One region of the Alteromonas gilva genome, then DNA from elsewhere that is predicted to be linked to it. Evidence: predicted binding sites of a transcription regulator. Region 1 holds the regulator's gene; the other holds the start of a gene.
The links. The regulator sigma-54, encoded in region 1, starts transcription at its own class of promoters, with help from an activator protein. The targets are predictions, from matches to a motif close to GTTGGCACGNNNNTNGNNT.

Region 1 (6,132 bases):
CCGAGCTTGCCGCAAGCGTTGCCGGTGTTTTAAAAGGCGAGCATGATCTTGCCCTTGGTAATGTTGTAGGCTCGAACATATTTAATTTGCTGGCGGTGCTTGGCATGCCCGGGCTGATTTCTCCCGGACTACTCGATGTGAATGCCGCTGAGCGAGACTCGCTGGTGATGCTCGGACTCACTTTATTGCTGTTACTATTTAGCTTTAATTTCCGTGGTACACGGTGTATCAATCGCGTGGAAGCAACCATTTTGGTGGCGTGTTTCCTTGCTTATCAGTACTGGTTATTTGCCTGATGAAACCACAACAACCCACTTCTTTTATCGCCTCAGCCCAGCGCGTAGTGAATATTGAGCTCGCCGCTATCGCTGCGCTGAATGACAAATTTGATGATAACTTCACCCAGGCGTGTAATTTATTACTCAACTGCGAAGGCAAGGTCGTGGTATGCGGCATGGGTAAATCCGGTCATGTGGGCAATAAAATCGCCGCAACCCTGGCCAGTACCGGTACGCCGGCTTTTTTTATGCATCCGGGAGAAGCCAATCATGGCGATCTGGGGATGCTGGGCAAAAAAGATATTCTGCTGGCGATCTCTAATTCTGGTGAAACGGTGGAGCTACTTAACTTGCTGCCGGTGGTAAAACGCCTCAATGTACCTGTAATAGCCATGACCAATCGCATTAACAGTACTCTGGGTAAACATGCCGACGTGGTGCTTGATATTGGTGTCGAACAGGAAGCCTGTTCACTCGGCTTAGCGCCGACAACCAGCACCACAGTGACTCTGGTGTTAGGAGATGCACTGGCGGTAGCCTTGCTGGATGCCAACGGATTTACCTCAGATGATTTTGCGTTGTCCCATCCGGGCGGCAGCTTGGGCCGCAAACTGCTGCTTACGGTGGCCGATATCATGCTTAGGGGCGATGAAATCCCCTTAATACATGAACACGCGACGGTTTCTGATGCTTTACTGGAGATATCCAAAAAAGGGCTTGGACTTACTGGTATAGTAAACCAGCAGGGTGAATTATCCGGCGTCTTCAGCGACGGAGACTTACGCCGTTTACTCGACGCCAGAGTCGATATCCATGGGACCCGCGTTCATGACGTTATGACCCGCGGCTGTAAAACCTCGCGGCAGGAAGATTTAGCTGTTGCCGCATTAAACCTCATGGAAAATCATAAAATCAGTGCACTGTTAGTAGTCGATGACAAGATGCACCCTGTAGGGGCCTTTAATATGCATATGCTACTCAAAGCCGGAGTACTGTAATGACGACCGTCACAACCCTGTACGATGTATTACCAGAAAGCTTGTATAACCAACTGCGCAACATTGCGTTGCTGGTGTGTGATGTCGACGGGGTTTTTTCCGACGGTCGGATTTACCTGGGTAATCAGGGCGAAGAACTAAAAGCATTTCATACCCGAGACGGATACGGCGTTAAAGCGCTGGTAAACAGCGGCATTGACGTGGCCGTGATCACCGGACGCCGTTCGCAAATTGTTGCCGAACGTATGCAAGCTCTCAAGGTTAAACATATTATTCAGGGTGAGGAAAACAAAGCCGACGCTTTGGCAGCCCTGCTCAACACTCTGCAGTTAACGCCGGCGCAAGTTGCAGCGGTAGGTGATGATATGCCTGACACCGGTATGTATGCGCACAGTGCAGTGAACATTGCCGTAAAGGATGCACATCCAGCCGTGTTACAGCAGGCCAACTGGATTACCACTCAACGCGGCGGGTTTGGCGCAGTGCGTGAAATTTGCGATACCCTGCTACAAGCTAACGATGCGCTGGACGGCATACAGGGAAGCAGTGTATGAGTAGACTCGGTCTCATTATTGCTGGCTTATTTATTCTTGCGGCATCGCTCTACTTACCGACATTTTTAACCGAAGAGCCGGTTGTATTGCCCGATCAGGACGTGTTAGCGCTGTCGCCGACGTATAAGGCGCGCAATCTCACAACCACATTATTTAATGAGGAAGGACTGCGTATCCATCAGGTATTTTCTTCATCTATGGAAAACTACGAACAATTGGGTTTTATATTGTTCCAAAAGCCGCAGTATACTGTTTATCAGGATGCTGACGAGCCGCCCTGGCAGGTCGTCGCGGCAGAAGGCACCTTGTATGACAATAATGTGATTCAACTCGAAAAGAACGTTGATATTGTCAGTCAAAATCCGGCTGATTTTGTTCAGCGGGTCACCACGGACTACCTGGAAATCGATTTGGATACCCAAACCATGGTGTCAGAGGCCAGCGTAGAAATATCCGGCCCTAACTTCATCATATTAAGTAACGGGTTACGCGCTAACCTGAAACATAAAACTTATGAGTTAAATGATCATGTGCAAACGACTTATCAACCTGCTAACTAGTGCATTATTAGTGCTTTCACCTGCACTGGTGCTAGCCAAACAATCAGACTTTTCGCAAAACTTAGAAGTGAAATCAGAATCGCAATTTATGGACGGCAAACTTAAGAAAACCGTTCTGGTTGATAATGTCCAAATTACTCAGGGTACGTTAAACATTCGCGCCGATCGGCTCGAAATTGAGGGTGAGCAAGGCAAAGGTAAAGAAATATTCATTGCCACAGGACGTCCGGCGTATTACAGCCAGCAACTGGATGATGGCAAAGTGGTGGAAGCTGAGGCGTTTGAAATACGCTATGAAGTAGCAAATCGAACTATCTCACTCACAGGACAGGCAAAGCTGAATCAAAATGCCCGTACCATGACCGCTGAATCGATTACCTACGATATGGAAAAAGAACAGTTTAAGGCTACCGGGTCTGACGATGGTGACGGCCGCGTTACCACGATTTACAGTATGGAACCCGATGACAGTGCGGCCAAAAAAACCGACAATGATGAACAGGATGACGATAACGAATGACCACCCTGACCGCCAAACATTTAGCCAAGTCGTATAAAAGTCGTCAGGTAGTTCGCGACGTTAGCGTTGAGGTATCGACCGGGCAGATTGTGGGCTTGCTGGGGCCTAATGGCGCCGGTAAAACCACCACCTTTTACATGATCGTGGGCTTGGTACCGCTGGATAAAGGCGACATTCGCATTGATGACATGGATTTAACCCGTCAGCCCATGCATGAGCGCGCCCGTCACGGCATAGGCTACCTGCCTCAGGAAGCGTCCATATTCCGCAAGTTAAGTGTTTTTGATAATATTATGGCGATATTACAAACACGCAAAGGCCTGAGTTCGGAACAGCGATTAAATGAAGCCAATGCCCTACTTGATGAATTCAATATTAACCATATACGTAATAGTACCGGCATGAGTTTGTCAGGTGGTGAGCGCCGTCGCGTTGAGATTGCCCGGGCACTGGCAGCGAACCCCAAATTTATTTTGCTGGATGAACCCTTTGCGGGTGTTGACCCAATTTCGGTTAATGATATAAAGAAGATAATTCAACATCTTCGTGACCGTGGGATCGGCATTTTGATTACCGACCACAACGTCAGGGAAACCCTGGATGTTTGTGAGATGGCTTATATTGTCAGCCAGGGAGAACTGATTGCTCAGGGTAGCGCAGAACAGGTGTTGAGCAATCAAAAAGTGAAGGATGTATACCTGGGTGAGCAATTCAGGCTATAGTTAGGGACAGGCTGCCAAACAATAACGTGACAACCACCATTGTCCATTTCAATAACAAGCAAGGCGTTAAGAATAGAAGTAGATGAAACCATCTTTACAGCTTAAATTTAGTCAACAACTCACTATGACGCCACAGTTGCAGCAGGCCATTAAACTGCTGCAGCTTTCTACACTGGATCTTCAGCAAGAAATTCAGGAAGCGCTGGATGCTAATCCTCTGCTTGAAATCGAGGACAACAGCGACAACGATATCGTCGAGACCAGTAAACTCGATGCTGAAGCTGATGCAGCGGCAACTGCCACCAGCGATAATAATTTAGACTCCAACGAAGCGCTGGAAAAAAACGAACTGCCTGACGAGCTGCCTATCGACAGTACCTGGGATGAATATTATTCAGCATCGTCGGCACCGGCACCTGGCCCTTCCTCGTCAGACGACGATCAGGTTTTTCAGGGCGAAACCACCGATGACATCCAGGCTCATTTATTGTGGCAAATGCGCCTGACGCCATTCAGTGAAATCGACCGTGCTATTGCTATCGCGATTATTGATTCGATAGATGAGTCAGGATATTTAACCGTTTCAGTTGAAGATATTCTCAACAGCGTCAATACTGATGATATGGAAGAGCCCGTTGAGGAAGACGAAGTTGAATGTGTCCTTAAGCGCATTCAGATGTTTGACCCCATCGGCTCCGGTTCACGTACCCCGCAGGAGTGTCTACTGGTTCAGCTTAAACAATTTGCGCCGGATACGCCTTGGCTAAACGAAGCAAAAACATTGATAGAAGATTACGCCGATCTGTTGAGCAGCAAGGACTACCGCACACTCATGCGTAAGTCGCGGCTCAAAGAAGATGATCTGCGAGAAGCCATGCGTTTGCTACAAACACTTAATCCGCGTCCTGGCAGTGCGTTGATTACCCAGGAACCTGAGTATGTCATTCCTGATGTCTCGGTTAGCAAGAAAAAGGGCCGCTGGGTGGTAGAACTCAACCCGGATAGTCTGCCTAAACTGAGCGTTAATCAACAGTATGCGGCAATGAGTCGTCAGTCGAGAAATAGCGCTGACTCACAGTTTATCCGCTCGCACATGCAAGAGGCTAAATGGTTCATAAAGAGCCTGGAGTCACGCAACGACACACTGCTTAAAGTTGCTAACTGTATTGTGCAGCAACAAATGGGCTTCTTTGAGCATGGCCCTGAAATGATGAAACCAATGGTGCTCAATGACGTAGCTGAAATGGTTGATATGCATGAATCAACCATATCACGGGTGACCACGCAGAAATATATGCATACCCCACGCGGTATTTTTGAGCTTAAATACTTTTTCTCAAGTCACGTAGCGACTGAATCGGGCGGCGAATGCTCATCTACCGCTATTCGTGCGTTAATAAAAAAATTGGTTGCTGCGGAAAAACCCAGCAAACCTTTAAGCGACAGTAAAATTGCCCAATTGTTGGCTGATCAAGGTATTAAAGTTGCTCGGCGAACAATAGCAAAATACCGGGAATCACTTTCGATTCCACCGTCTAACCAACGCAAGAGCCTTATCTAGGCAGAAATATAAGGAAGACGAACTATGCAAATTAATCTTACAGGTCATCACGTTGAGATTACCGATTCTTTGCGTAACTATGTTGATACTAAATTTAGCAAACTGGAGCGTCATTTTGACCACATTTCAAATGTCCATGTGATATTGAATGTGGAAAAACTGAATCAAAAAGCTGAGGCCACCATGCATTTAAGCGGTGCTGAAGTATTTGCGTCGTCAGAAAACTTAGATATGTATGCAGCGATCGACGCTATGGTAGACAAGCTTGATCGTCAGGTCATTAAGCATAAGGAAAAGCTCAAAAAGCACTAGGCCCCTAACCCTATGAATATAGAAGCCTTAGTTAGCCTGGATCGCACTGAATGTGCGGTCCAGTGCAACAGTAAAAAACGCATACTCGAAATTATTAGCACAATTGCTGCACAAGCCAATCCGGAAATCCAAAAGGACGAGGCCCTCACAGCGCTGTTGGCTCGCGAAAAAATGGGCAGCACGGGCATCGGCAATGGCATTGCACTGCCACACGGACGGCTGGCCGGCCTTTCAGAAATTACCGCCGTTGTGGTAACCACCAAACCGTCTATTGCATTCGATGCGATAGATGACAAACCTGTCGACATCTTTTTTTCTATATTAGTGCCAGAGAACCAAACTGAAGGACACTTGCAGACACTGGCAACAATTGCCGGTAAACTGAGTCAAAAATCCATCGTAAAGACTATTCGGAACGCCGAAACGAAGGAACAAGTTATTGCAGCGCTGTGCGACAACACCGCCCAGTAAACAGTAATACCACAAGGAGTCTGACAGTTCATGAAGCTTATCATTATCAGTGGTCGTTCGGGCTCGGGGAAGTCCGTTGCGCTGCGCGCACTGGAAGATCTCGGTTATTACTGCGTTGACAACATCCCGGTTAACCTGCTGCCGACCCTGACCCAC
Region 2 (6,132 bases), 1.6 Mb from region 1:
GGATCATCGACAACGTCGCCGCTGGCGCCACGTTGGGAATGTTGTTATAGCCATATACCCGGGCGATTTCTTCAATCAGATCTTCTTCGATGGCAATATCAAAGCGATAGCTAGGCGCCGAGGCTACCCAACCGTCTTCTGTTTCGGTGGCGTTCATGCCCAGACGAGCCAGAATATCGCTAACCGTAGCTGCCGGGATTTCAATACCCAATACACGCGCCAAACGCGCTTTACGCAAGGTCACCTGTGCCCGCGAAGGTACGTCAGACTCGCTTACCGCTTCCACTACCGGGCCCGCCTGTCCGCCACAGATTTCAACAATCAATTGCGTAGCGCGTTCCATAGCGGTGGCCTGCAACTGGGGATCAACACCGCGCTCATAGCGATGTGATGCATCGGTATGCAAACCATACTGACGCGCTTTACCCATAATCGCATCCGGATTAAAAAAGGCACTTTCCAGTAAAATGTCGGTGGTGTTTTCGTCGGTACCAGAATGCAACCCACCAAAAATACCGGCCATAGCCAGCGCTTTGCTATCGTCTGCGATGACCAGTGTATTGTCTTTTAACTCGACTTCGGTTTCATCCAGCAGCGTCAGCTTTTCGCCTGCTTTGGCCATACGCACATCAATACCACCGTCTATCGAAGCCAGGTTAAATGCGTGCATAGGGTGGCCCAGCTCCAACAGCACAAAGTTGGTCACATCAACAATCGGGTCGATGCTGCGAATGCCGCTACGACGCAGCTTTTCGGTTAACCACAGTGGCGAGTTAGCTTTCACATTAACGCCTTTTACCACCCGGCCTAAATAGCGTGGGCAGGCTTGGGGCGCACTCAGGGTAATTGCCAGTTGACTGTCTATGCTAGCGGCGACCGGCGTTATGGCAGGTTCAGTGACATCAGTTTTATTTAACACGCCCACTTCCCGGGCAATACCGCGCATGCCTAAGCAATCGGCACGGTTAGGGGTTAAGTCAACTTCGATTGTCACATCATCAAGACCGAGGTAGTCACGAATATCAGCGCCAACCGGCGCATCAAGTGGCAATTCAATGATGCCACTGTGATCGTCACTGACACCCAGTTCAGAATAGCTGCATAACATGCCAAATGAGGGCTCGCCGCGCAGTTTGGCTTTCTTAATTTTAAAGTCGCCCGGCAGCACCGCGCCTACTTTGGCAACCGCTACTTTTAAGCCCAGACGACAGTTAGGTGCGCCGCATACAATGTCCAGCAGCTCATCTTCACCCACATTGATTTTGGTTACCCGCAGTTTGTCGGCATTCGGATGCTGACCGCATTCGACGACTTCACCCACAACCACGCCGCTGAAATCACCCGCCACCGGTTCAACGCCATCCACTTCCAGGCCAGCCATACTCAGCTGCTCGCACAGTTCATGCTGTGATACACCCGGGTTAACCCATTCTCTTAACCATTTTTCACTGAATTTCATATCACTTATGCCTTAACTGAACTGCTTGAGGAACCGAAGATCGTTTTCAAAGAATGCGCGTAAATCGTTAACGCCATAACGCAGCATGGTTAAACGCTCTACGCCCATACCAAAGGCAAAACCAGTGTAAATTTCCGGGTCGATATTCACCGCCCGTAATACATTCGGATGCACCATACCGCACCCCAGTACTTCGAGCCATTGGCCATCTTTACCCATGACATCCACTTCTGCTGATGGTTCAGTAAACGGGAAGTATGACGGTCTGAAACGTACCTGTAACGACTCTTCAAAGAAGTTCTGTAAAAAGTCATGCAATATGCCTTTCAGTTCAGTAAAACTGACATTTTTATCAACCATTAACCCTTCTACCTGATGGAACATCGGCGTATGGGTCTGGTCGTAATCGTTACGGTAGACACGACCCGGGGAAATAATCCGCAGCGGAGGTTGCTCGGCTTCCATGGTGCGAATTTGCACCCCGGAAGTTTGCGTGCGCAGCATAATATTGGGATTAAAGTAAAAGGTATCATGATCGGCCCGGGCCGGGTGATTGGCCGGGATATTCAGCGCGTCGAAGTTGTGAAAGCTGTCTTCCACTTCGGGGCCGGTTTTAACGGCAAAACCCAGCTCGCCAAAAAACTGCTCGATGCGGGCGATAGTCCGGGATACCGGGTGCAGGTTACCATTTGGTTCCGTGCGACCGGGTAAGGTAACATCAACCGCTTCTTCGCTCAGTTTTTTATTCAGCTCAGCGCTACGTAAAGCGTCACCTTTAGCGGTAATGGCCTGTTGAATTTCTTGCTTAGCCTGGTTGATTTTTTGCCCGGCAAGTGGACGCTCTTCGGCGGAAAGTTTGCCTAACCCTTTTAACTGGTCGGTCAACTTGCCTTTTTTGCCCATAAACTCAACTCTTACCAGGTCGAGCGTTGCTGCGTCGCTGGCAGCGTCAATCTGTGCCTTGGCCTGACTGACTATCGCTTCAAGCTCCATGATTTCCCCAATTTGGTACTAAAAATTACTGCAGGAACCTGCTGTTTCACCGCGACTCAAATGATGAGGCAAACAGCGGGTGTACAAAAGGGGGCTATTTTACACAAAGGTTAAAAGCCGCGGCTACCCTAACAGGCTGATTTGGGCAAATAAATTAAAAAAAGAGCAAAAAGCAGCGTTAAACTGACCGTTTTTGCTCTCAACAGGTGGTGAGCAGCCTTACTTAATGAGCGGTAAGATTGCTTTGAACTCGTCAGTGCCAGCACGTTCGAGCAATTCAAACAACGCCATTTCCAGGCAGGTAAGGTGAGCACCGGCCGCCTGCAGTTTGTTCAGCGCCAGGGTTTTGTGGTCCGGATTGCGAGCGGAGACGGCATCGGTGACAATATGAACCTCGCTGCCGTAGGCCAGTAAATCGATAGCACTTTGATACACACAAATATGCGCCTCAATACCGCAGATAAGCCACTGGGTGCGGCCGGTTGCATGCAGCTGCTGTTCAACCCGCTCATTGCGCAGTGCACTGAACGTTGATTTTTCAAGCGCGGTACCCGGCGGCAGCAACAACTGCAGTTCGGGCACGGTTGCGCCCAGTTTGTCGGGAAGCTGTTCTACCTGAATAATGGGTAATCCCAGCTGCTGCGCTCCCTTAATAAGACTCGCGAGGTGATTGATCATGCGCTCGCTGTCGGCGACACTGCGGGCTAATTTACCCTGTACATCGACAACCAGCACTCCCGCTTTTTGACGTTCTAACATAGTTTTTACCCGCTCAAAGCTGCATTTACCCGCTCAGGGCTGTTCACCCGCTCAGGGCTGCTGCCCAAAAAAACACATTACCGAGTATAGTCACCCGCAGTTGCCATTGCGACAGTTCCCGTGACCGTTACGCCAGTAAAGCCATACTTCAGCGGCTGCCAAGCCCATGTGTGCACTTGCTGCATCCCAACAAAAAACGCCCCCGGTGCTAATACACCGAGGGCGTTAGTTATTTATTTACTGGCTAATTTACTGGCTAAGAGACTCAAACTCTTCTCGTGCCTTGTCACGGCTCATGCCGTACTTTTCTTGCATTTTGCCGTAAAACTCTTCGAAATTGCCTTCCATTTGTTCAACTTCGTCGTCAGTGAGTTTACCCCACTTTTGCTTTACTACGCCGGTCAGTTGGTTCCACTTACCTTTTGCAATATCAGAATTCATATTTTGCTCCCTGTTTATGAGAATAGGGTGTCATAAAGCATGACACCGATAAACGTCACTTACAGTGATGCGAAAGGCATACCAATAAAAATATCAATTACAATCATAGAGTTAAAAACCGGCTCTGTGATTAAAACCCGTTAATGCAAAATCCTTACAATGTCATATTGCAAGAGTTACAGGGGAAAACGCGCAACAGGTCAGCAATACTTAGCACTACGCTTTGTTGTGCACTTTAAACACCAGACTGTACAGCACAGGCACAAACACCAGTGTTAACAGAGTGGCAAAGCCTAGCCCAAACATGATCACCACCGCCATGCTGGCAAAAAAATCATCAAATAATAACGGAATCATACCCAGTATCGTGGTGATAGCAGCCATACACACCGGCCTGACCCGGCTTAAGGTAGCGTGAAACAGGGCCGGATAAGGCGCTTTGCCCTCGCTGAGTTCAAGTTTTACCTGCTCAACCAACACAATGCCGTTTTTAATGATCATGCCGGATAAACTTAAAAAGCCCAGTAGTGCCATAAAACCAAAGGGCGCGCCGGTTAACAACAGACCATAACTGACGCCTATCAACGCCAGCGGAATACACGCCCAGATAATCGCGGCAATGCGCGCCGAGGCAAACAGCAGCACCGTGGTAATAAACATGATCAGATAACCTAACGGCAGCGAACCAAAAATCGCTTTTTGCGCTTTGCTTGATGCCTCAAACTCACCGCCCCACTCCAGTTCATAGCCATCCGGTAATTCAATCGCTTCAATCTGACTGCGCACCCGGCTAAAGAGTTTCGCCGCGGTTTCATCGCCGAGGATGTCATGATCGGCCATCACAGTGAGCGTACGTTTACGGTCACGACGCATGATGATGGGATCTTCCCAATTCACATCAAAACGGCTGACCACCTGCGTAACAGGAATGTACTGCTGCGCGGTAGCCGAATAAATCTGCAGGTTTTCAAGGTTATCTGCCGTTAGTCTTTCTTCCGGCGGCGGGCGGCTAATAATGGGCAATAAGTCAGTTCCATCACGGTACACGCCAATTTTTGCGCCACTGAAGCTGGTTAGCAGCAACTGATCTAAGTCGGCTTTACTCACCCCTACCCTGCGCGCGGCCGCCTCATTAAAAATAGGCCGAATCACTTTGGTTTGCTGACGCCAATTGTCCCGCACATTGCGCGCACCGGCATCCGCCGTCAGTATTGCTTTAGCTTCGTCAGCAAGACGGCGCAGTTCCTGCGGCTCCGGTCCACTGAAACGCGCTTCAATTTTAGCATCTGTTGACGGGCCAATTTCGAGCCGTTTAATCTTATAAAACAGCTCGCCAAACTCACGGTCCATATAGCTTCGCAATGCCGGTAACTGGGCGTTAAGCGCCTCACCGTCACTCATGCGAATAACCAGCTGTGCATAGGTGGGGTATGACTTTTCAGTTTGGTAAGTCAACATAAAACGGGTCAGCCCCTGGCCGACGGTTGAGGTAATCTCTTCTACCCCTTCCTGAGCCAGTAAATGTGTTTCTATCTGGTTTACTTTGTCGGCATTCACACGAATATCGGTGCCGGCTTTATGCCAGATATCGACCAGAAACATGGGTGTGGTGGAGGGCGGGAAAAACGCTTGTTTAACGTTCCCAAAGGCCACCACCGCGCTCACCAGGAGCCCGAGCATCAGCACAACGGTTAATACCCGAAACCGCAATGCGACACTTAATATGGTGCTGAACACCGTGAATATAATACCGGTATAGAGCTCTTCACTGTCTTTAATCTGACTGTTCGGTCCGGCGCTCTGCTCACTGTCGGCTTGCGGATCGGTGAATAACAACGAGGCAAAAAATGGCGTCAGCGTAATTGCTGTCACCCAGCTCAGTAACAGGCTTACCAGCAATACCCAAAACAAACTGCCGGCAAACTCACCGGTGGCGTCACTCGATAAACCAATTGGCGCAAACGCAATAATCGCAATCACGGTTGCCCCTAACAGCGGCCACATATTTTGCTTCACAACAAAGGAGGCTGCCTCAACCTTACTCAGGCCCCGTTTCATGGCAATGAGTATGCCCTCGGTCACGACAATTGCGTTGTCAACCAGCATACCCAGCGCAATAATCAGCGCCCCGAGTGAAATACGCTGCAGGTTGACCTCCATTTGTTGCATAAAAATAAAGCTACCGAGTACCGTGAGCAACAGCACCAAACCAATAAGGATACCGGACTTTATGCCCATAAAGATCAGCAGCACCACAATGACGATACCTACCGCTTCAGCGAGATTCAGAATGAACCCCTGGACCGACTTATCTACCTCAACAGGCTGGTTATAAATAAAGTCGGTTTGCATCCCCACCGGGCGCATATATTCGAGCTCATCAAGGCGCTGCATAATACGCTCGCCAACCTCCACCACGTTGACGCCGTCGGCAAAGGAGATCCCCAGTAATAACGACTGCTCGCCGTTGTAATGGATAA

Region 2: the regulator sigma-54 is predicted to act here: its motif matches at 3,720-3,738, upstream of OIK42_RS11675 (CsbD family protein).

Annotation. Positions count from the first base shown of each region.
Region 1 is NZ_JAQQXP010000001.1:1,063,221-1,069,352, reverse strand. Features, by position in the region: gene OIK42_RS04735 (calcium/sodium antiporter) at 1-296, shown strand, start outside; gene OIK42_RS04730 (KpsF/GutQ family sugar-phosphate isomerase) at 296-1,276, shown strand; gene kdsC (3-deoxy-manno-octulosonate-8-phosphatase KdsC) at 1,276-1,830, shown strand; gene lptC (LPS export ABC transporter periplasmic protein LptC) at 1,827-2,390, shown strand; gene lptA (lipopolysaccharide transport periplasmic protein LptA) at 2,359-2,910, shown strand; gene lptB (LPS export ABC transporter ATP-binding protein) at 2,907-3,632, shown strand; gene OIK42_RS04705 (RNA polymerase factor sigma-54) at 3,715-5,193, shown strand; gene hpf (ribosome hibernation promoting factor) at 5,218-5,505, shown strand; gene ptsN (PTS IIA-like nitrogen regulatory protein PtsN) at 5,518-5,976, shown strand; gene rapZ (RNase adapter RapZ) at 6,007-6,132, shown strand, end outside.
Region 2 is NZ_JAQQXP010000001.1:2,623,935-2,630,066, forward strand. Features, by position in the region: gene pheT (phenylalanine--tRNA ligase subunit beta) at 1-1,459, opposite strand, end outside; gene pheS (phenylalanine--tRNA ligase subunit alpha) at 1,472-2,452, opposite strand; gene OIK42_RS11670 (isochorismatase family protein) at 2,672-3,211, opposite strand; gene OIK42_RS11675 (CsbD family protein) at 3,461-3,652, opposite strand; gene OIK42_RS11680 (efflux RND transporter permease subunit) at 3,869-6,132, opposite strand, start outside.